DNA from 2 places in the Rhizobium sp. Nf11,1 genome. Region 1 is predicted to be linked to the other one. Evidence: predicted binding sites of a transcription regulator. Region 1 holds the regulator's gene; the other holds the start of a gene.

Region 1 (11,334 bases):
CGCCGGACGGATCTCGCCGCGCCGCCGCGGCGTGCTCGTCAAGCTCTGCAAGCCGCAACAGGATATTCGCGCCGACCTGCCGGCGATCGGCGTTGCGACAATCCTGAACGCTGCGAAAGCCGGTCTTGCCGGCATCGCAATCGAAGCCGGTCGCTCACTGGTGCTTGATCGGGCCGCGGTCATCAGCGCCGCCGACGAGGCTGGGTTGTTCGTCTGCGGCATCGATCGCGGTCTGCCGTCATGGGGAGTCGAATGAACTGGGCGCCGCTGAAGATCGCCGTCATTGCCGGTGAAGTGTCGGGCGATCTGCTCGGGGCCGATCTCATCGCGGCGCTCAAGCGGATTCACAGCGGACCGGTGGAGCTTGTCGGCGTTGGCGGCGAGGGGCTGCAGGCGGAAGGTTTGAAATCCCTGTTCGATTTTTCCGAGCTGTCGATCATGGGCATCACCCAGGTGCTGAGCCGGCTGCCTAGGCTGTTTGGCCTGATCCGTCGCACCACGGCTGAGATCGTCGCTGCAAAGCCGGATATCCTTCTCATTATCGACAGTCCCGATTTCACCCATCGCGTCGCCAAGCGCGTGCGCACCGCGTTACCCGATCTGCCTGTTGTCAATTATGTCTGTCCGAGCGTCTGGGCCTGGAAGGAATATCGCGCCACGCGCATGCTCGGCTATGTCGATCACGTGCTTGCCGTCCTGCCCTTTGAACCGGCAGCCATGCAGCGCCTCAATGGGCCGGCGACGACATATGTCGGGCATCGTCTAGTCGCCGACCCAGCGCTGCTGGAGACACGTCGCCTGCGCGTGGGAAGGCAGCCAGGCAACGGCCCGATCCTGCTCCTTCCCGGCTCGCGCTCCTCCGAGATCCAGAAGCTTCTGCCTTATTTCGAGGTCGCCACGAATGAAATCGTCGCCCGTAATGGGCCGACACGCTTCATTCTGCCGACCATAATGCACAGGCAAGCGCTCGTCCGCGAAATGACGGCGGGCTGGGCGGTAAAGCCGGAGATCGTCGTCGGCGCGCAAGCAAAGTGGAAAGCCTTTGCCGAGGCCGATGCAGCCATGGCGGCGTCTGGAACCGTTATTCTCGAACTCGCACTTGCCGACGTTCCCGTCGTCTCCGCCTATAAGGTCGACTGGATCATGCGCATGCTGACATCGGGCATCAAGACCTGGACCGGCGCGCTGCCGAATCTGATCGCCGATTACCCGGTCGTGCCGGAATATCTGAACGATGTCGTCCGCGGCGCAAGCCTTGCACGCTGGATGGAAAGGCTGTCGGCCGATACCTATCAGCTGAAGGCCATGAAGGAAGGCTACGAGCTCATCTGGCAGCGCATGCAGACGGAAAAGCCGCCCGGCGAACAGGCCGCCGAAATCCTTCTCGACGTTTTGGAAAAGAAAAAACCCGGCCATTCCTGACCGGGTTTCTTTTTGAGCTCTGAAGCGATCAGCGCTTCGAAACCGGGATGTAGTCGCGCTTGGGTTCGCCGACATAGAGCTGGCGCGGACGGCCGATGCGCTGTTCTGGATCCTCGATCATCTCGTTCCACTGCGCGATCCAGCCGACGGTGCGGGCAAGGGCGAAGAGCACTGTGAACATGGTGGTGGGGAAGCCCAGCGCCTTCAGCGTGATGCCGGAGTAGAAGTCGATGTTTGGATAGAGCTTCTTCTCGATGAAATATTCGTCGGTGAGCGCGATGCGCTCCAGCTCCATCGCCACTTCCAGCAACGGATCGTCCTTGATACCGAGTTCGCCGAGCACTTCATGCGTCGTCTTCTGCATGATCTTGGCACGCGGATCGTAGTTCTTGTAGACGCGGTGACCGAAGCCCATCAGGCGGAACGGATCGTTTTTGTCCTTGGCGCGGGCGATATATTCCGGAATGTGGTCGACCGTGCCGATTTCCGTCAGCATGTTGAGCGCTGCTTCGTTGGCGCCGCCGTGCGCGGGGCCCCATAGGCAGGCGATGCCGGCGGCGATGCAGGCGAACGGGTTGGCGCCCGATGAACCGGCGAGACGGACGGTCGAGGTCGAGGCGTTCTGTTCGTGATCGGCATGCAGGATGAAGATGCGGTCCATCGCGCGGGCAAGCACCGGATTGACCACATATTCCTCGCAGGGGACGGCAAAGCACATGCGCAGGAAGTTCGACGCATAGTCGAGGTCGTTCTTCGGGTAAACGAAGGGCTGACCGATATGGTATTTATATGCCATGGCGGCAAGCGTCGGCATCTTGGCGATCATGCGCAGGCTGGCGACCATGCGCTGGTGCGGATCGGTGATGTCTGTGGAGTCGTGATAGAAGGCCGACAGTGCGCCGACGCAGCCGCACATGACGGCCATCGGATGTGCATCGCGGCGGAAGCCGGTGAAGAAGCGGCTCATCTGCTCATGCACCATCGTGTGGTGCGTGACGCGATAGTCGAAGTCCTTCTTCTGCGCGGCCGTCGGCAGTTCGCCGTAGAGCAGGAGGTAGCAGACCTCGAGGAAGTCGCCGTGCTCGGCCAGCTGCTCGATCGGATAGCCGCGGTGCAGCAGCACACCTTCGTCACCGTCGATATAGGTGATTTTCGATTCACAGGATGCGGTCGAGGTGAAGCCCGGATCGTAAGTGAAGGAAGCGGTGTTCTTGTAGAGGGCACCGATGTCGATGACGCTCGGGCCGATCGTGCCGCTTTTAACGGCGAGGTCAACCGATTTGTCACCGATTTTTATTGTAGCGCTTTGATCCGTCATGCTGTCCTCCGAAATGTCGGTGGCGCCACAAAAGCGCCATAGGGGTTAAGCGTCCTTTCCGATAGCTATATGATCGTGACGCTAATGCCAAGTTACCGTGACGGCATTTTGTGCATTGCGGCATCACCTTTTAGGCACTGCAGCGATGAGCCGCACGCATAGCGGAAGCCGATGATTCGACTGGCCTTTTGCCGCTTACGATTTTCCCTCGTATTTCAATCGATTATCCTTGCCGGATTTGCTTGAAGGTTGCATTCTTAGGGCCTGGCGGGGTGATCTTGGGCGGGGCATGCAGGAAACGACGACAGCCGAATTGCGGCCGCAAGCGGGCATCGGTCTTGCCGATCCGCCAGATTTTCCTGCGCCTGCGGTGGTGACTCAATCGGTAAGGACGCAGTCGCAGACCCCATTGCATCGTCGGCTGCTGGCCACCGCCGGGCAATCGCTCCGTGCCGGGGCCTGCATGCTGGGCGAAGAGGCCGATCATGGCCGCCTGCTGCTGTTCTCGCCGGTCTTCCTCGGAGCCGGCTCGGCCTTCTGGTTTCTTGCGGCATCGGATTTTCCCCTCATTGCATCGCTGCTCTGCCTGCTGGTGTCGGCGGCCGCGGTTTTCCTCACCGATCCCAGCCGACCGGCCTTGCGCGCAAGTTTCATGGCGCTGGCACTTTTCGCCGGCGGCATGCTCTCAGCTCAGTTCGAGAGCTGGCGGGCTTCGACGGTGATCCTCGATTCATCCGTGACGACGACGGTGACTGGCCGCGTCGAACGGCGGGAAGGCGACGGGCGCGGGCGCTGGCGCTACATTCTTGCCGTCGCCGGCACCGAGGCGCCGGAGCTGAAACGGCCGCCGAGACGCATCACCGCGATCGTCCGGGGCGCCGATGCGCCTTTCGAGATCGGCGACATCATCACCGGAAAGGCACGTCTGACGCCGCCGGCGGGGCCCGCACTTCCCGCGCTCAACGACTTCTCCTTCGGTGCCTATTTCGACGGCATCGGCGCCAACGGTTTCTTCTATGGTGCGCCGGAGAAACTCGACTTGGAGGCAGGCCCGCAGGCGGCCAGGTCGACGGCGGACGCCCTGCTCGAATGGCTCTACCAGCTGCGCAGCAGCATCGGCGACCGCATAAGATCGATCCTGCCCGACGACACCGGCGCCTTTGCCGCTGCGCTGGTGACGGACGAACGGCGCGCCATATCGCACGCGACGACGGAGGCGCTGCGCCAGTCCGGCCTTGCCCATATCGTCGCGATCTCGGGCCTCAACATGGCGCTGTCGGCTGGCATCTTCTTCGTCGGCTTTCGGATGCTGCTCAGCCTCTTTCCCGGCGTCGCCCAAGCCTATCCGACAAAGAAAATCGCCGCTGCCGGCGCGCTCATCGCCGTCACCGCCTATTACCTGATCTCCGGTTTCGGGGTTTCGGCCGAGCGCGCCTTTATCATGATGGCCATCATGCTGATTGCCGTCTTCTTCGACCGGCCGTCGATCAGCCTGCGCAATGTCGTTCTCTCCGCGCTCATCATCATCGCCATTTCACCTTCGGAAGTATTGGGACCGAGCTTTCAGATGTCCTTTGCCGCCACATTGGCCTTGGTATCGGGCTATCAGTTGTGGAAGGACAGGCGTGTCCGCGAAAACGCTTTTCTGAAACTGCCGATCATCAGGCCGGTGGTTGCCGTCGCCGGTTTCTTCGGCGGCGTCTTCCTGACCTCGCTGATCGGCGGCTTTTCCACCGCATTGTTTTCGATCGAGCATTTTCATCGCCTGACGGCTTACGGCCTGCCGGCAAACCTTGCGACGATGCCGATTATCTCCTTCATCGTCATGCCGGCCGGATTGTTGGCGATGTTGCTCATGCCTTTCGGTCTGGACGCTCCGCTCTGGAAGGTCGTCGGATTCGGCCTCGATCTGGTGATTGCGGTTGCCAAGACAGTGTCCGGCTGGGGCGGTGATATCGGCATCGGCCGCTTGCCCGGCTGGTATTTCGCAGTGGCGGTGGCAGGCTTTCTGCTGCTGACGCTGCTGCGCACTCGGCTGCGCCATGTCGGCACATCGATCATCGCCATCTCCACGCTCATCGTGCTGCTTCTGCCGGTTCCCCGGCCGCCGGATCTGGTGATTTCGGAGGATGGCAGTCTGGTTGCGGTCGTCGCGGCTGAGGCAATAGCTTCCAACCGTGAAAACCCGCCGGATTTCATATTCGACCAGTGGCAGAGAGCGCTGGTGCTGCCGACACATGATCCGCCGAAGATGCTGGATGGTCCGGCCATTCCGCCGGAAGGAGAAGACCGCCGTGTCAGGCTTTCCCGCGATCAGCAGAACGAAGCGAGTGCAGCGATGCGGGCAGCCGCCGCAGGCGGTGAAGCAAACCGTTTTTCCTGCGTCAAGAAGGCTTGGTGCACATCAAGACTTGGCAATGGCAATATCGTCACCGTCATCGACAATGCCGCCTATCTCGGCCCGGCCTGCGATACGGCCGATATCGTCGTGACCTCGGTCCGTCTGCGTTTCAATAGCTGCCGTTCAGGCGGCACGCTTTTCACCGGCGAGACGCTGCGCAGGACCGGTTCGCTTGAATTGCGCTTCGCCGATGCCGGCCTGGAGGTCACCACCGCCTTCGATGCTTTGTCGCGACCATGGATGCGCCATCGCGCCTATGATTGGCGCAATGATCGTTTTACCGATTCCAGCCCATCCGGCGTCAGTGATAGCGACGGATGAGGCCGACGAGCTTGCCCTGCACCTTGACGCGGTCGGGCCCGAAGATGCGGGTCTCATAAGCCGGGTTGGCGGCCTCGAGCGCGATCGAGGCACCCTTGCGGCGAAAACGCTTCAGCGTTGCTTCCTCGTCATCGACGAGGGCAACGACGATATCGCCGGGACTGGCGGTACTGCCGTTGCGAATGATCACGGTGTCGCCGTCGAAGATGCCGGCGTCGATCATCGAATCGCCTTTGACCTCCAGCGCATAGTGCTCACCGGAGCCGAGCATATCTGCGGGAACGACGATATCGTGGGTGTTGTTCTGGATCGCCGAGATCGGAACGCCGGCGGCGATACGTCCCATGACCGGCACGGAGACGGAGTTGCCATTGTCGGCGACCGGCTTTGGCGCAGCGGGGGCGGCGACCGGCTGGGGCTTGCCGAGGCTGCCCTCGATGACGCTCGGCGAAAAACCGCGACGCTGAAGACTGGGGTTATAGGCCTCCGGAAGCTTGATCACCTCGAGTGCCCGGGCGCGGTTCGGTAGGCGGCGAATGAAGCCGCGTTCCTCAAGCGCCGTGATCAGGCGGTGAATGCCGGATTTCGAGGCGAGGTCCAGGGCATCCTTCATTTCGTCGAAAGAGGGAGGAACGCCGGATTCCTTCATGCGCTCATGGATGAAAAGGAGAAGCTCCTGTTGTTTGCGCGTGAGCATCGACGTCAGACCCCGTGATTGAAACAAATCCAGAACGGACACTATATGTTCCATATGTGTTCCGCAAGTAGCTAAATTTCCGTAAAAGTTCACGTCAACTCGCGGAGATTTTTATTTTCATTTGCCGGATTGGCGCACATGTCTTGCATTGAGGGAGGTGCTGTCGCACATCTCTTGTCTCTTGCCGGTTTCAGGAGGGATATTCATGAACGCGCATTCCGCCAGGTCGCACCCGCTGGATCATGTCGTGCTGCCCGTGGTCAATATCGATCTGGCGCGTGAGAGGCTCGGCAAGCTCGGTTTCACCGTCGCCGCCGATGCGCGCCATCCCTTCGGAACGGAGAATGCCTGCGTCTTTTTCGCCGACAAGACCTATCTGGAGCCGCTTGGCGTGGCGAGTGTCGACGAGAGCGAAGCAGCGGCCCGCCAGGGCAACGTCTTCATCGCCCGCAATCGCGCCTTCCGTTTCCGCTGCGGCGAGGAGGGACTTTCTGCGCTGGCCTTCCTCAGCGAGGATGCCGACCTCGATCATAAGCGCTTCGTCAGCAACGGCGCGAGCGCCGGTGAGATGTTGCAGTTCAGCCGGCCGATGCGGATGCCGGACGGTTCGGAGAGCGTCGGCAGCTTTAAGCTGGCCTTTGCAGCTGATTTGCGCGCCCCCGATTTCTTTCTCTTTACTTGCCAGCGCATCAATTCGTTCCCTACAGATCGCGCCGCGCTGGAGACGCACGCCAATGGCGTGATCGGCATTGCCGAGATCGCACTTTGTGCACCGGACCCGGCGGCATTCGCCGCCTTCGTCGGGCTCGCGATTGGGCAGGCGGCGGTGGAGAAAACCGGTTTCGGCATGAATATCGCGGCATCGAATGCAAAGATCAGCTTGATGACGCCGGAAGGGCTGGAGGCCTATTTCGAAACCACTGTCTCATCAGCCGATCGCGGCCTGCGGGGGCGGGCAATCCTCTTCACCGTCATCGATCTTGCCGTGACAGAAGCGCATTTGGGTGCTAACGGGATCACATTCACACGCAAGAACAATCGCATTCTGGTGAAGCCCACGCCCGGGCAGGGTGCGCTCTTCGCCTTCGAGGAAACACGATGAGCACCGACACGAATTCCGAAGTCAGGATCGGCGAAGGCGGAGGCCAGGTCACTTTTTCCAATACTGGCCGCTTGTCGCTGATCGCCGGTCCATGCCAGATGGAGAGCCGGGATCACGCCTTCATGGTCGCCGGCACGCTGAAGGAGCTTTGCGGCAAGCTCGGCATTGGCCTCGTCTACAAGAGCTCCTTCGACAAGGCGAACCGTACCTCGCTCTCGGCTGAACGCGGCATCGGCCTGGAAAAGGGCATGGAGGTCTTTGCCGACCTCAAGAAGGAATTCGGCTTTCCCGTCATAACCGACGTCCATACGGCCGAGCAATGCGCCGAGGTGGCCAAGGTGGTCGATGTTCTGCAGATCCCGGCCTTCCTCTGCCGTCAGACCGACCTTCTGATCGCCGCCGCCAAGACCGGCCGCGCCGTCAATGTCAAGAAGGGCCAGTTCCTCGCCCCTTGGGATATGAAGAACGTTCTGAAGAAGCTCAACGCCAGCGGCAATTCGAATGTGCTCTTGTGCGAGCGCGGTGCCTCCTTCGGCTACAATACGCTGGTTTCCGACATGCGTTCGCTGCCGATCATGGCGGCGATGGGAGCTCCCGTCATTTTTGACGCCACCCATTCCGTGGCGCAGCCGGGCGGGCAGGGCGATTCCTCCGGCGGCCAGCGCGAGTTCGTGGAAACGCTGGCGCGCGCGGCAGTGGCGACGGGAATTGCCGGCGTCTTCGTCGAAACCCATCAGGATCCCGACAACGCACCGTCCGACGGGCCGAACATGGTCTATCTCAAGGACATGCCGCGACTGCTTGAGAAGCTGCTGGCCTTCGATGCGATCGCCAAGGCCTAACGTTCAACAGCCTGACATGATCGTGGTTTAGGCCACGATACGATACCCGTTCGAAGGCGGGAAATTGCGCCATTGTAATTTGCACGCCTTCGATTATGACAGGCGTCGAACGACTTATCACCCACCGAGCAGGAAGAACCCATGACTGCAATCACCGATATCATCGCCCGCGAGATCCTCGATAGCCGTGGCAATCCCACCGTCGAAGTCGACGTCTATCTCGAAGACGGCAGCATGGGCCGCGCGGCCGTTCCCTCGGGCGCCTCGACGGGCGCACATGAGGCGGTCGAGCTGCGCGACGGCGGCAAGCGCTATCTCGGCAAGGGCGTCGAAAAGGCGGTCGAGGCCGCCAACACCGAGATCTTCGACGCGATCGGCGGCATCGATGCCGAAAATCAGATCCAGATCGACAACATCATGATCGAGCTCGATGGCACGCCGAACAAGTCGCGCCTCGGCGCCAACGCCATCCTCGGCGTCTCGCTCGCCGTCGCCAAGGCTGCGGCCCAGGCATCCGGCCTGCCGCTTTACCGTTACGTCGGCGGCGCTTCCGCCAGCCTCCTGCCGGTGCCGATGATGAACATCATCAACGGCGGCGCTCATGCCGACAACCCGATCGACTTCCAGGAATTCATGATCCTGCCGGTCGGCGCCGATTCGATCGCCGACGCCGTGCGCATGGGTTCGGAAGTCTTCCATACGCTCCGCAAGGAGCTTGCCGCGCAGGGCCACAACACCAATGTCGGCGACGAAGGCGGCTTCGCTCCCGGCCTGAAGAGTGCGCCCGAAGCCCTGGACTTCATCATGAAGTCGATCGAGAAAGCCGGCTACAAGCCGGGCGACGACATGTGCCTCGGCCTCGACTGCGCCTCGACGGAATTCTTCAAGGACGGCAAGTATGTTCTGGAGGGCGAAGGCCGCACGCTCGAGTCGGGCGCCATGGCCGAATATCTGGCCGAGCTCGCCGGCAAATACCCGATCATCTCGATCGAAGACGGCATGGCCGAAGACGACTGGGAGGGCTGGAAGGCGCTGACCGATCTGATCGGCAAGAAGACTCAGCTCGTCGGCGACGATCTCTTCGTCACCAACTCGGCCCGCCTTCGCGACGGCATCCGCATGGGCGTCGCCAACTCGATCCTCGTCAAGGTCAACCAGATCGGGTCTCTGACGGAAACGCTTGATGCCGTTAACACGGCGCATAAGGCAGCCTATACCGCCGTCATGTCGCACCGCTCCGGAGAAACGGAAGATTCGACCATTGCCGATCTCGCCGTCGCCACCAACTGCGGCCAGATCAAGACCGGCTCACTGTCGCGTTCTGACCGTCTCGCCAAGTACAATCAGCTGATCCGCATCGAGGAGGGCCTAGGCCCCCAGGCCCAATATGCCGGCCGCTCGATCATCAAAGGCTGATCCGATCTGATTTGCAATGCTCGACCCGCGCCTCACCGGCGCGGGTTTTTTCTTGCCGGCGGTTACGGTCAATGAACGGTTAATCTCTGCGCGTTATGCTGAACGAATTGGTAATGCGTTCAAGAGCATGCGTGTATGTGGACAAAGCATCATAAGAAGAGAAAGCTCGGCCGCTTCGTCATCCCGGCTATGACGGTCGCCTTCCTTTCCTATTTCGGTTATCATTGCATCCATGGCGATTATGGCCTGCGGGCGACGGAGACGTTCGAGCGTCAGCGCGTCGCGCGCGAAAGAGAGCTTGCCGTCCTGAAGGCGAAGCGCGAACATCTGGAAAGCCAGGTGGCGCTGCTGAGTGACGGCTCGCTCGACAAGGACATGCTGGACGAAAAGGCGCGATATCAGCTGAATATGTCGCGTGCGGACGAGATCGTCATATTCAAACATTATTCCAATTAACCGGAATTAGGTTAATTGGAATTTCTGATTTATTTGCAATAACTTAGCGCCGAATACGAGCCATGCAATTATGGCATTGCTGTGGTCATATTTCTTCCCTATGGTACGCGCCACCGAGAAACGACAAACCCATAGGGAGGGTTGAATGGCGCCGCGAAAGACCGCGACCGTTTCCAGCCGCAAAACTGCAGCAAAACCAGCAGCCAAAGCATCGAATGGAGGCCCGGTAGCCGACTTCGACCGGGATGAGGAACTCAAGGCCTATCGCGAGATGCTACTGATCCGCCGCTTCGAGGAGAAGGCCGGTCAGCTTTACGGCATGGGCTTCATCGGCGGCTTTTGTCATCTCTATATCGGTCAGGAAGCTGTCGTCGTCGGCATGCAGATGGCGCAGAAGGAAGGCGATCAGGTCATCACCGCCTATCGCGACCACGGCCACATGCTGGCAACCGGCATGGAGGCGCGCGGGGTCATGGCGGAACTGACCGGGCGCCGCAGCGGCTATTCCCACGGGAAGGGCGGCTCGATGCACATGTTCTCGAAAGAGAAGCATTTCTACGGCGGTCACGGCATCGTCGGCGCCCAGGTTTCGCTCGGAACCGGCCTTGCCTTTGCAAACCACTACCGCGGCAACGGCAATGTCGCCATCGCCTATTTCGGCGACGGCGCTGCCAACCAGGGCCAGGTCTACGAGAGCTTCAACATGGCGGCTCTCTGGAAGCTGCCGATCGTCTATATCGTCGAAAATAACCGCTACGCCATGGGCACCTCGACCGCCCGTGCCACCGCTCAGTCGAATTACTCGCTACGCGGCTCCGGCTTCGGCATTCCCGGCATTCAGGTCGACGGCATGGACGTTCGCGCCGTCAAGGCGGCCGCCGACGAGGCGCTCGAACATTGCCGCTCCGGCAAGGGCCCGATCATTCTCGAAATGCTGACCTATCGTTATCGCGGCCACTCCATGTCCGATCCGGCGAAATATCGCACAAAGGAAGAAGTGCAGAAGATGCGCTCCGAACAGGATCCGATCGAGCAGGTAAAGGCACGCCTCATCGAAAAGGGCTGGGCTTCCGAAGACGATCTGAAGGCGATCGACAAGGATGTTCGCGACATCGTCGCCGACAGCGCCGACTTCGCACAGGCCGATCCGGAGCCGGATGCATCCGAGCTCTACACCGACATTCTGCTCTAATCGGGGAGGGAACCCATGCCTATCGATATCCTCATGCCCGCCCTCTCTCCGACGATGGAAGAAGGCACGCTGTCCAAATGGCTGAAGCAGGAAGGTGACAAGGTCACTTCTGGCGACGTCATCGCCGAAATCGAAACCGACAAGGCGACGATGGAAGTCGAAGCGGT
Region 2 (11,334 bases), on a different contig from region 1:
TGAAGCCCGTGCAGCTGCCCCGCACCGGGGAAATGAAGCGACCGCAATCGCCGGCGGCGGAAGCGGCGGAATAGCGGGCCGTACGACGGGAATATTCACCAGCGGACGTTCCATTATCGCGTAAATAAATTAAGAGTTGCGATTTTCTTGCGGGGCTGCCGTTTTCCAGCCTGTTACTTCAATCAAGCCGTTCTTTTTCCGTGCCGGCGACAAATCTATGCCTGGTGACGGAACTTTCGCCATAATTTCATCCGAGCGAAGGGAACCTCGATGCCTGAGGCTTGCTAAAATGCAACGGCGCCACAATTAAACAGAGTCTCGCTATGCAACCGATGCGTAAATCAGTTACAGCAACGACGTGTATCGGCTTAGCACGCGGCGCGAGATCAGGGGTGCGCACCCATTGAGTTCCCCTTGCCAAGGCCGGTCCCCATCTGCGGCAAACCGGCAAAACAGCGACATGATGCGGAGAACCAGACTGGACAGCTTGACGACGTGGAAATCGCCCGCGCTTTCCAGTGATGCCATCTCTGCGACGCGGCGCTTCGTCCGTCGCCTGATGCTGCTTTCAGCCGTCGCAATGGCGCTGAACGGGTGTCAGTCGCTGATCGAACAATCCTACCAGCCGAGCATCTCGCCTTCTTCCAATCCCCAGATCGTCGACGAGGTGCAGAAGAACGATCCGCGTGCGGCGATGGGCGCCCGCGAGCATCCGCGTATCGTGGCAAGCTACGGCGGCGAATATAAGGATGCCAGGACCGAGCGCCTCGTCGCCCGCATTGCCGGCGCACTGACGGCAGTGTCGGAAAATCCGAGCCAGTCCTACCGGATTACCATCCTGAACTCGCCTGCGATCAACGCCTTTGCGCTGCCGGGCGGGTATCTCTACGTCACCCGCGGCCTGCTCGCGCTTGCCAACGACGCCTCGGAAGTCGCCGCTGTGCTGTCGCACGAAATGGGCCACGTGACAGCGAACCACGGTATCGAGCGGCAGAAGCGCGAGGAAGCCGAAGTCATCGCCAGCCGCGTCGTCGCCGAGGTCCTCTCGAGCGACATTGCCGGCAAGCAGGCGCTGGCCCGGGGCAAGCTCAGGCTTGCCGCCTTCTCCCGCCAGCAGGAGCTGCAGGCCGATGTCATCGGCGTGCGCATGCTCGGCGAAGCCGGCTACGACCCCTATGCCGCCGCCCGTTTCCTCGATTCCATGGCGGCCTACAGCCGCTTCATGTCGGTCGACCCGGAAGCCGACCAGAGCCTCGACTTCCTCTCGAGCCATCCGAACTCCGCCCAGCGCATCGAGCTTGCCCGCACCCATGCGCGCGCCTTCGGCCAGGAAGGGACTGTCGGCGACAAAGGTCGCGATTATTATCTCGACGGCATTGACGGCCTGCTCTACGGTGACAGCCCGGAAGAGGGCTACGTGCGCGGTCAGACCTTCCTGCATGGCGGCCTCGGGATCCGCTTCGACGTGCCGGCGGACTTCAAGATCGACAACAAGGTCGAAGCCGTGATGGCCACCGGCCCCAACGACATCGCCGTCCGCTTCGATGGCGTCGCCGACAACCAGAACCAGAGCCTCACAAACTATATCTCCAGCGGCTGGGTGACCGGTCTCGACCCATCGACCATACAGCAGATTACCGTCAATGGCATGGAAGCAGCCACTGCGCGCGCAAGTGCCGACCGCTGGGATTTCGATGTCACCGTCATCCGCAACAATGCGCAGATCTTCCGTTTCCTGACCGCCGTGCCGAAGGGCAGCGATGCCCTCGAACCGACGGCCAATGTACTGCGCGCCAGTTTCCGGCGCATGACACCGGCGGAAGCTGCCTCGCTAAGGCCGCTGCGCATTCGCGTCGTCACCGTGCGGCCCGGCGAGAACATCTCGACGCTTGCCGCCCGCATGATGGGCACCGACCGCAAGCTCGATCTCTTCAAGCTCATCAATGCCCTGCCGACGGGTGCGGCCGTTTCCCCCGGCGACCGCGTCAAAATCATCGCCGAATAAAAAAGCCCGGCTGGCGCCGGGCAGTCGGTGCTGCTGGAGGATAAAGACGTTCAAGCGTAGGCCGCCATATGCGGATCGGCGCTGACCAGCGCGCTGCGAAGCTTTTCCATCGCCCGGCTTTCGATCTGGCGCACGCGCTCCTTGGAAATGCCGAGATCGGCGCCGAGTTCTTCGAGCGTGGCGCCGTCTTCCGCTAGGCGCCGGGCGCTGATGATCTTCATCTCGCGTTCGTTGAGATGTTTCAGCGCCGAGGCGAGCCAGACGCGGCGGCGCTCGCCGTCGATCATATTGGAAACCTGCTCGTCCGGCAGCGGATCGTCGCTGACGAGGAAATCCATCTTCTCCGCGCTCTCGGCATCGCCGGAGACGGAAGGCGCCTGCAGTGAGGCGTCGTTGCCGGAAAGCCTGGCATCCATGGTCTGCACATCGGCGAGGCTGACGCCGAGAGCCGCCGCGATTTCCTGATGAATGGATTGCAGTGTCAGTTGCGTATCGCCCCTGGCAAGCTTAGCGCGCAGGCGGCGCAGATTGAAGAATAGCGCCTTCTGGGCCGAACTGGTGCCGCCGCGCACGATCGACCAGTTGCGCAGGATATAATCCTGGATCGACGCCCTGATCCACCAGCTGGCATAGGTCGAAAAACGCACGTCACGTTCCGGTTCGAAACGCGCGGCGGCTTCCAGCAGGCCGACATAGCCCTCTTGCACGAGGTCGCTCATCGGCAGACCGAAATTGCGGAACTTGCCGGCCATGGAGATAACCAGGCGCATATGCGCCATGGCGATTTGGTTGCGCGCACCGCGATCGTCGTGATCTTTCCAGCGAGTGGCGAGATCATGCTCTTCCTGGCGGGCGAGATAGGGGGCGGCCATCGCGATTTTGATCATGCGCCGATCTGCAGACATGTTCTTCATTTCGATCTCCCGAAACAGGCCTTCGCCCTCAAAATGAACAATAAAACTCACCTTCCGGAACATCGCTGTCCGGACTGAATGGGTTCGGTATGCAAAAGGGCCTCACCCTGGACTTCTCAGGGAAAGGCCCTATTTCTTATCATGTGCCGCTAAGACGGCTGGGTCGGACCTGTTTCTTCACGTTGCCGAACGGGCAATATTGAAAAGGCATGAGCCGCTCCTCACCGAATACTGACGGAATAGCAGTTCGCCCGACGAGCCAGCGCCCGACGAGCAGTCCGCAATTACGTGTGGTAAACGCGTCAGTCGGGAAAAAGTTCCAATAAAAAACCCGGCGCGAAGGCCGGGTTTTTTCATGGGAGAGACAGGCTTGCCTTAGGCGGCTTCGTCCTGCGAATCGTCTTCTTCGATCGCCTTGCCGCGCTTCGGACCCTTGTTAAGGTTGGTCTCGACGAGGCGGACGGCTTCGGTTTCCGACATCTTGTTGACGGCGGCAATTTCGCGCGCCATGCGATCGAGCGCTGCTTCGTAGAGCTGGCGCTCGGAATAGGACTGTTCAGGCTGGTTCTCTGCACGATAGAGATCACGCACGACTTCAGCAATGGAAATCAGATCGCCGGAATTGATCTTGGCATCATATTCCTGGGCGCGGCGAGACCACATGGTGCGCTTGACGCGCGCCTTGCCCTGCACAACCTTCAACGCACGATCGACGAAGTCAGTTTCCGAAAGCTTGCGCATTCCGATGCTCATCGCCTTGGCGACCGGAACCTTCAGGCGCATCTTGTCCTTCTCGAAATCGATAACGAAAAGTTCGAGCTTCATGCCGGCAACTTCTTGCTCTTCGATAGCGGTGATGGTACCGACGCCATGAGCGGGGTAGACGATCGATTCACCGGTCTTGAAGCCGTGACGTGCTGTAGAAGGCTTTTTCTGCTGAGTCGTCATTCTATTCAAAAACTCCCTGTTACGCTTCCGGCGGCGGCCGGAGCCGGGTCAGTCAGGCCCGGATGAGACGGGTGGATCCGTCGGGTGACTTCACTCTGGTCCCATCAGGCAAAAGCAAATGTGTCTTGCGCGCCATCTTGGGATGCGACGCTCAAGGCGTTGATATGTCACGGAAACCGTGGGACGGATTGGTTTTGCTTTCGTGATGGTTTTGGGCATGCGTCATGCCACAAATGGAACAGTGCAGGGAACCTATCACAAAAATATGAGGAAATCAATAATTTGCTTCGCCTGAGTCATGCGAGCAACACAGATCACCCATATGCCAGACGCAGGATTTAAAACGTTTCACCGCATGGCCGCTCAAATGCAGCGGCCGAATCGCGCAGGGTCTTAGTCGCCGGAACCGGGTTTTTCGGAGAAGTATTTCTCGAATTTTCCCGTCTGGCCGTCCATTTCCTTGGCCTCCGGCAACGGGTCCTTCTTGACCGTGATATTCGGCCAGATGCTGGCATACTCAGTATTGATCTTCAGCCACTTGTCGAGGCCCGGCTCGGTATCCGGCTTGATCGCCTCGGCGGGACATTCCGGTTCGCAGACGCCGCAATCGATGCATTCGTCGGGGTGGATGACGAGAAAATTCTCGCCTTCATAAAAGCAGTCGACAGGGCAGACTTCCACGCAATCGGTGTATTTGCACTTGATGCAATTGTCGGTCACGACATAGGTCATGAAGAACTCCAGGATTTCATGCGGATGGGACCGGGCAACCTGGAACGTCGCGCCTATCCCCGTGCCGGGCGAAAAGCGTGGACAGGCTTGGCAGGCAAGCACGCTTCCGGCAGGTTTTCAGTGACCTATCGGCTTTAGCGGCGGATTTCAAGGATAAACGATCTGCAAAAGCCGCCACCACAGACAGAGTTTTCTAATCCTCGTCCGACATCAACCTGTCGATTGCACGTCTTTCCTTTTTGGTCGGACGGCCGGTACCGGTCGCACGGGTCGCTTGCTCAAACGGCGTGAGACGTTTTGTCTCATCCGGCGGCAGGGACTGGTCATCATAGAGCAGGCGAGCCTCTTCATAGGGACCCCGCCGTTCCCCGGCGAGACGCACGATGAGAATGACGTCGCGCCGCTCCAGCGTCAGTTCGACGCGGTCGCCCGGCTTGACCGTGTGGTTCGGGTGACTGCAGCGCTCGCCATTGATGCGCACATGCCCTGACTGGACGTGGCTCTGGGCCAGCGAGCGCGACTTCACCACGCGCGTGAAGAACAGCCACTTGTCGATGCGCTGGCGCGAACCGCTTGCCGGCTGTGTCTCCCCGCCCATGACTACTTCTTCATCTGTTCCTTGAGGGCTGCGAGCTTGGCGAAGGGCGAATCCGGATCGATCGGCTTCTCCTTGCGCGGCGGCTTGGCCTCGAAGCGCAGCGGCTGGGCGCCGCGATTGTTGTTCCGGTCGTTACGGTCATTGCGATCGTTACGCTCGCCGCGGTCCTTCCGATCGCCACGGTCCTGACGATCACCGCGCGGCTGGTCCTTGCGCTCGCCCCTTGCCTGCTGCGGCCTGCCGCCGTCGCGGCCGCCACCGTCCTTGCCGCGGCCGTAACGGTTGTCGCGCCCGTCGCCGCTGCGATTGCCCTCGCCGCCTTCACCGCCGTTCGGACGACGATTGCGCTCGCCGCGCTCCTGGTTCTGGCCGCCCCTGCGTTCGCCATGGCCGCCGCGTGCCTGGCGGTGATTGTCATTGCGACCGCCGAGACGCCACAAAAGAACCGGCTTTGGTTCCGCCGGCTCGCCAGCTTCCCCGGAAGCGGCAGTCTCTGCCGACGCGGCTGTCTCGGTCACTTCGGCCGCAGCGTCGTTGTCGGTCGCTTCTGGCGCGGGGATCTCGGCTGCCGTCGAAGCCGCCTCGGCTGCTGGTGGCTCGGAAGCAGCCTCTTCCGTCGCCGCGTCGGCATCGTCGTGATCGGCTTTTTCTACCGCTTCTTCCCCGGACATTTCCGCGGAGGCGGCAGGGGCTGAAGCTGCGTCCTGCGCCGCAAGATGGGCCGACGCCTCTTCCGCCTTCACGGCATCGGCGCGATAGCCGAGGCCCTTGAGGATCTCTTCCATGTCCTCGAGCGTTGCCCCGAGAATCGACAGCATCGCCGTCGTCGTCGTGAAACGGCGACCGTCATAGGCGCCTTCCGGACGATTGTTCTGACCGGGCTTCCATTGCAGCAGCGGACGGATGATATCGGCAAGCCGCTCCAGAATGTCGATGCGCACGGCGCGCTTGCCGAGGAAACGGAAACCGGCGAGCTTGTAGAACATCCGCTCGAAACTCGGATCGGTGACGACCGAGGTGCGGCCGGCGGCAAGCACGGGGATGAGATCGCCGTAGCCCGGCTTGTCCAAACCGTCGTTCTTCAACGCCCAGAGCAGCGTGATCAGTTCGGCAGGCGCCGGCTTTAGCAGGGCCGGAACGAAGATATGATAGGCCCCGAAACGCACGCCGTAGCGGCGCATAGAGGCGCGAGCCTCCTGATCCAGCGACTTCACTTCTTCGGTGACGTCGCGGCGGAAGAGCACGCCCAGATTTTCGACCAGCTGGAAGGCAAGTCCCTTGGCAAGACCCTGCAGGTCTTCGGCGCGCGACAGATCGTCCAGCGGCTTCAATACCGTGCTGATGTGATGGTTGACGAAGCGCTCGATTCGGGCGGCGACGTGATCGCGGGCATTGCCCGTCAACTGCTCGTCGGCGAGCAGGATCACGCGCGGCCGCATGATGTGATCGCTGCCGGAAAGCCGCGCCACCGGATCGCCGAGCCAACGGATCAATCCATCCGAACCGATCGCCAGATCGCTATTGCCCGCGGCATGCAGCCGGGCCGCACGGGCCTCGAACTCGAGCGCGAGCGCCTTCTGCGACGCAGCCTGAACCGCCTTGGCATCCGGTCCATCCGCTCCCGCCACCGGGGTGAAACGGAATCCGCTCAACTGCCCTACATGATGTCCTTCAACGAAGACATCGCCATTCACACTGATTTCAGCTTCCAGCATCGCATTCTCTCTCAGGCGCTTCATGAGCACAGATGTCCTGCGATCAACAAAGCGTTTCGTCAACCTTTCATGTAACGCATCGGACAATCGATCTTCGATTTCCCGCGTCTTTTCCTGCCAATGTGTCGGATCGGCAAGCCAGCCGGGCCGATTCGAAACGTAGGTCCAGGTCCTTATCTGCGCGATTCGCGCCGAAAGCGTGTCAATTTCCCCATCAGTTCGATCCGAGCGATGAACCTGCTCCGCGAGAAACTGCTCGTTCACCGTGCCATAGCGCACGAGATCGGAAAAGAGGGTCGAAATAAGATCGGCATGTTGGGCCGGAGTGATACGCCGGTAGTCGGGCAGCGCGCAAGCCTCCCAGAGTTTTTCGACGCGGGCCGGCCTGTCGGCGAGGTCCATTACCTCAGGATAGCGCGAAAGCTGCTCGAGCGCCTGCTGGTCGACCGCCGGCAGCGCCCGCGTCAGCCCGGGCACGCGCGGCCCGGCCTCCAGGCTGGCGCGGAGCGACTGAATCGAGGAGAAGTCCATCTCCGTCGTGCGCCACTGCAGAACCTTGACGTTGTCGAATTCATGTCCCTCGATGCGCTGCACCAGTTCCTCGTCGAAGGGGGAGACCTGACCGGTGACGCCGAAGGTGCCGTCCCGCACGTGCCGCCCGGCGCGGCCGGCGATCTGGCCGAGTTCGGCCGGATTGAGGTTGCGGAACTGATAGCCGTCGAATTTCCGATCCTGGGCGAAGGCGACGTGATCGACGTCGAGGTTGAGGCCCATGCCGATCGCATCGGTCGCCACCAGATATTCGACGTCGCCCGCCTGATAGAGCGCGACCTGCGCATTGCGGGTGCGCGGGCTCAGCGCCCCCAGCACGACCGCCGCGCCGCCGCGCTGCCGGCGGATGAGCTCGGCGATGGCATAAACCTCGTCGGCCGAAAAGGCGACGATGGCGGAACGCTGCGGCAGCCGGGTGATCTTCTTCTGCCCGGCGTAAAGGAGATGCGAAAGCCGCGGCCGCTCGACGATGGTGATACCCGGCAGAATATGCTGTAGGATCGGCCGCATCGTCCCTGCACCCAGCAACAGCGTTTCATCGCGGCCGCGAAGATGCAGGATGCGGTCGGTAAAGATATGGCCACGCTCGAGATCGCCGGCGAGCTGCACCTCGTCGATCGCGACAAAGGCGGCTTTGGTCTCCCGCGGCATCGCCTCGACAGTGCAGACGGAAAAACGGGCATTGGGCGGTGAAATCTTTTCTTCGCCGGTGACCAGCGCCACGTTCTGTAAGCCGACCTTCTCCACCACCCGCGTATAGACCTCGCGGGCCAGGAGCCTGAGCGGCAGGCCGATCACGCCGGTCCCGTGTGCGACCATGCGCTCGATGGCATAATGGGTCTTGCCGGTATTGGTTGGTCCAAGCACCGCGGTCACACCGCGCCCGCTCAGAATCATCGGCTGCGAAGTCAGAGTCATCGTCCATGCAAGTGAGGCAGGCGCGCCCCGGGAAAAGTTTTGCCATCTCGATGGAGGCACAGAACACATGGACAGCTACCGCCGCAAACGCAAGGGCAGATTTCAAAATGCGTCGGGGGTTGCGACCTTTGCGAGTCGTCTCGAGGGTGCGTATTTCCAATTCGGAACAGCGGGAGAACGAATCAGAGACGAATCGCTGACTTCTGCTGATTCAGCTTTTGTTCACGGCTAAGTATTGATTTTGAATCACTTTTTCCTACCAAATGCTGAATCGCGGGACTCTCTCCTGTTTGTATTTTGTGACCCTGCCCGAGGTCTGGCGTGCGCTTTTTGCCAAGTGAAAATCCGCCGAAATTAACATCCCGATCAAATCCGGAACGAATCAGCGACGAATCGCCGACTGCTCGGCTTTCCCCTTTCGTTCACGGTCATATCTGGTGGCGTCGTCATATTCTGCCGCTAGATGCGGGCAGGCGGCGAGGTCTTGTCACGTCGGTGTTAATCTTCCGGCGAGCAAATTCACACAGCGTTAAGCCGGACCCGCTTGCCCATTGGGGCCGATCAAAAACGGAACGAATCACCGACGAATCGGAGACATCGAGACCTTCCTGCTTTGTTCACCGCAAGATATTGTATTTAAATGCTTTTTTAACCATACGGGCGTTTTATGAGGGGTGACGGATCACAAACCATGAATCGCCTTGCATGCTAATTCGCGCGCCCAACCGGGAACAAAAATCGCCAATGCGTGTTTCTTGTCCATCCAGATTGCGGATGAAATGAAGGAAAAACACCATGCTTGGCACGATACTTCTCGTTATCCTCATTCTGCTCTTGATCGGAGCTCTGCCAAACTGGGGTTATAGCCGTGGCTGGGGCTATGGACCTTCCGGCGGTTTGGGGCTAGTTCTCGTCATTATCATTATCCTTGTACTAATGGGCCGCATCTAAAGCCCGACAACCTGGGGAGTTACGACATGATGAAGAAGATTGTTCTTATCGGCGCGCTCGTGGGCGCTCTCGCATCCTGCACGGCGACCGAGCAGGGCACGGCGATCGGCGCCGGCACCGGTGCGGTCATCGGTGGTGCCGTCACCAACAGCTGGGGTGGTGCCGCAGTCGGCGCCGTTGCCGGCGGCCTGACCGGCGCTCTCATCGGCCAGTCGGTCGAACGCCGCGGCTACTGCATCTATCGCGACCGCTATGGCCGCCGCTACGAGGCTCGTTGCCGCTACTGACCGACAAGTCATATCGGACTCCCAACGGGCGCTTCGGCGCCCGTTTTCTTTGCCGCCACGTTCGTCAATGTGACGTTGACGATCGGTCGTGAAAGTCAAATCTACCGGCGCTCACTAGCTTGGCGCATATTTCCTTCGTGAGCGCAGGGCAGGCACCATGGCCCGAGGCCCTGAAAGGAATATTTGCATGGACCAGATTGTCCTGAATTCCACCGTCGCCATTCTCCTCGCCGCGGCTTTTCTGACATCCGCGGTCTCAGCTCTTCGGAGAGGAGATCGCTCGCGGCAACGAATGCCTGTCAAGATTCGGGTTCAGCGAGACCGGAACACCGGCAACCGCTTCTGACCTCCCGAAAAAAGCAAAGGCGCGTCCTGCAACGCGCCTTTGCTTATCAACAAACGTTCGTCCTGTCTTAAACGAAGAACTGCCCGCCATTGGCTGTGAGCGTCGAACCGGTGATGAAGCCGGCATCGTCGGAGACGAGGAAGGTGACGCAACGCGCGATTTCTTCGGGCTCGCCGAGGCGGCCGACGGGAATCTGCGGAATGATGCGTTCATTCAGCACTTTCTCCGGCACGGCAAGCACCATTTCCGTTCCGATATAACCGGGGCAGATGGCATTGACGGTGATGTTTTTCGCCGCCCCTTCCTGGGCAAGCGCCTTGGTAAAGCCGAGATCGCCCGCCTTGGCCGCCGAATAGTTTGCCTGGCCCATCTGGCCCTTCTGGCCGTTGATCGACGAGATATTGACGATGCGGCCGAAGCTGCGGTCGCGCATGCCGCTCCAGACCTGATGCGTCATGTTGAACAGGCCGGTCAGGTTGGTGTTGATCACCTCGTGCCACTGCTGCGGCGTCATCTTGTGGAACATTGCGTCGCGGGTGATGCCGGCATTGTTGACGAGGATTTCGACCGGTCCGATCTCTCGTTCGACCTTGGTGATCCCTTCACCGCAGGCAGCGTAGTCCGAAACATCCCATTTGAATACCGCAACGCCGGTGACGTCGTGGAAGGCATGAGCCTTCTCGTCATTACCGGCATAAGTGGCCGCAACCCTGTAGCCGGCATTTTTCAGCGCCATGGATATCGCTGCGCCGATGCCGCGTGTACCTCCGGTGACCAGAGCCACTCTGCTCATGTTCCGCTCCCCCTCTGTGTTTTCGCCCGCTCGCGGCGGCATTTCAATCAATGACGGATCGTATGCTGTTTAAAGTGCTTCAAAGCACATGGCGACGCCCATGCCGCCGCCGATGCAAAGCGTGGCGAGGCCCTTCTTCGCGCCGCGGCGCTTCATCTCGAACAGCAGGGTGTTGAGAATGCGCGCGCCGGAGGCGCCGATCGGATGGCCGATCGCAATCGCGCCGCCATTGACGTTGACGATCGACGGATCCCAGCCGAGATCCTTGCTGACGGCGCAAGCCTGAGCCGCGAAGGCCTCGTTGGCCTCGACGAGATCGAGATCGTTCACAGACCAGCCGGCTTTTTCCAGCGCCTTGCGCGACGCCGGGATCGGGCCGGTGCCCATGATCGACGGATCGACGCCCGCCGTTGCCCAAGAAACGATGCGGGCAAGCGGCTGAATGCCGCGCCGGGCCGCTTCTGCCTCGCTCATCAGCACGGCGGCGGCAGCGCCGTCGTTGAGGCCGGAGGCATTGGCGGCGGTGACCGTGCCATCCTTGTCGAAGGCCGGGCGCAGCTTGCCCATCGCCTCGA

Evidence for each region. The regulator LexA, encoded in region 1, represses DNA repair genes until DNA is damaged. The targets are predictions, from matches to a motif close to TGTTCNNNNTGTGTTCNG.
Region 2: ACQ7C1_RS23935 (helicase-related protein) is a predicted target of LexA. The motif match lies at 8,442-8,459, and genes of this name have one in related genera.

Annotation. Positions count from the first base shown of each region.
Region 1 covers NZ_JBOBHU010000017.1:36,618-47,951, forward strand. The annotation lists gene ACQ7C1_RS22725 (LpxI family protein) at 1-256, shown strand, start outside; gene lpxB (lipid-A-disaccharide synthase) at 253-1,422, shown strand; gene gltA (citrate synthase) at 1,451-2,740, opposite strand; gene ACQ7C1_RS22740 (ComEC/Rec2 family competence protein) at 3,030-5,462, shown strand; gene lexA (transcriptional repressor LexA) at 5,443-6,159, opposite strand; gene ACQ7C1_RS22750 (VOC family protein) at 6,365-7,261, shown strand; gene kdsA (3-deoxy-8-phosphooctulonate synthase) at 7,258-8,103, shown strand; gene eno (phosphopyruvate hydratase) at 8,245-9,519, shown strand; gene ACQ7C1_RS22765 (FtsB family cell division protein) at 9,655-9,975, shown strand; gene pdhA (pyruvate dehydrogenase (acetyl-transferring) E1 component subunit alpha) at 10,121-11,167, shown strand; gene ACQ7C1_RS22775 (pyruvate dehydrogenase complex E1 component subunit beta) at 11,183-11,334, shown strand, end outside.
Region 2 covers NZ_JBOBHU010000019.1:47,432-58,765, forward strand. The annotation lists gene ACQ7C1_RS23905 (MDR family MFS transporter) at 1-74, shown strand, start outside; gene ACQ7C1_RS23910 (M48 family metalloprotease) at 461-2,005, shown strand; gene ACQ7C1_RS23915 (RNA polymerase factor sigma-32) at 2,056-2,919, opposite strand; gene ACQ7C1_RS23920 (CarD family transcriptional regulator) at 3,295-3,867, opposite strand; gene fdxA (ferredoxin FdxA) at 4,261-4,599, opposite strand; gene ACQ7C1_RS23930 (RNA-binding S4 domain-containing protein) at 4,793-5,197, opposite strand; gene ACQ7C1_RS23935 (helicase-related protein) at 5,200-8,382, opposite strand; gene ACQ7C1_RS23940 (DUF3309 family protein) at 9,178-9,333, shown strand; gene ACQ7C1_RS23945 (YMGG-like glycine zipper-containing protein) at 9,360-9,620, shown strand; gene ACQ7C1_RS23950 (beta-ketoacyl-ACP reductase) at 10,034-10,759, opposite strand; gene ACQ7C1_RS23955 (acetyl-CoA C-acetyltransferase) at 10,829-11,334, opposite strand, start outside.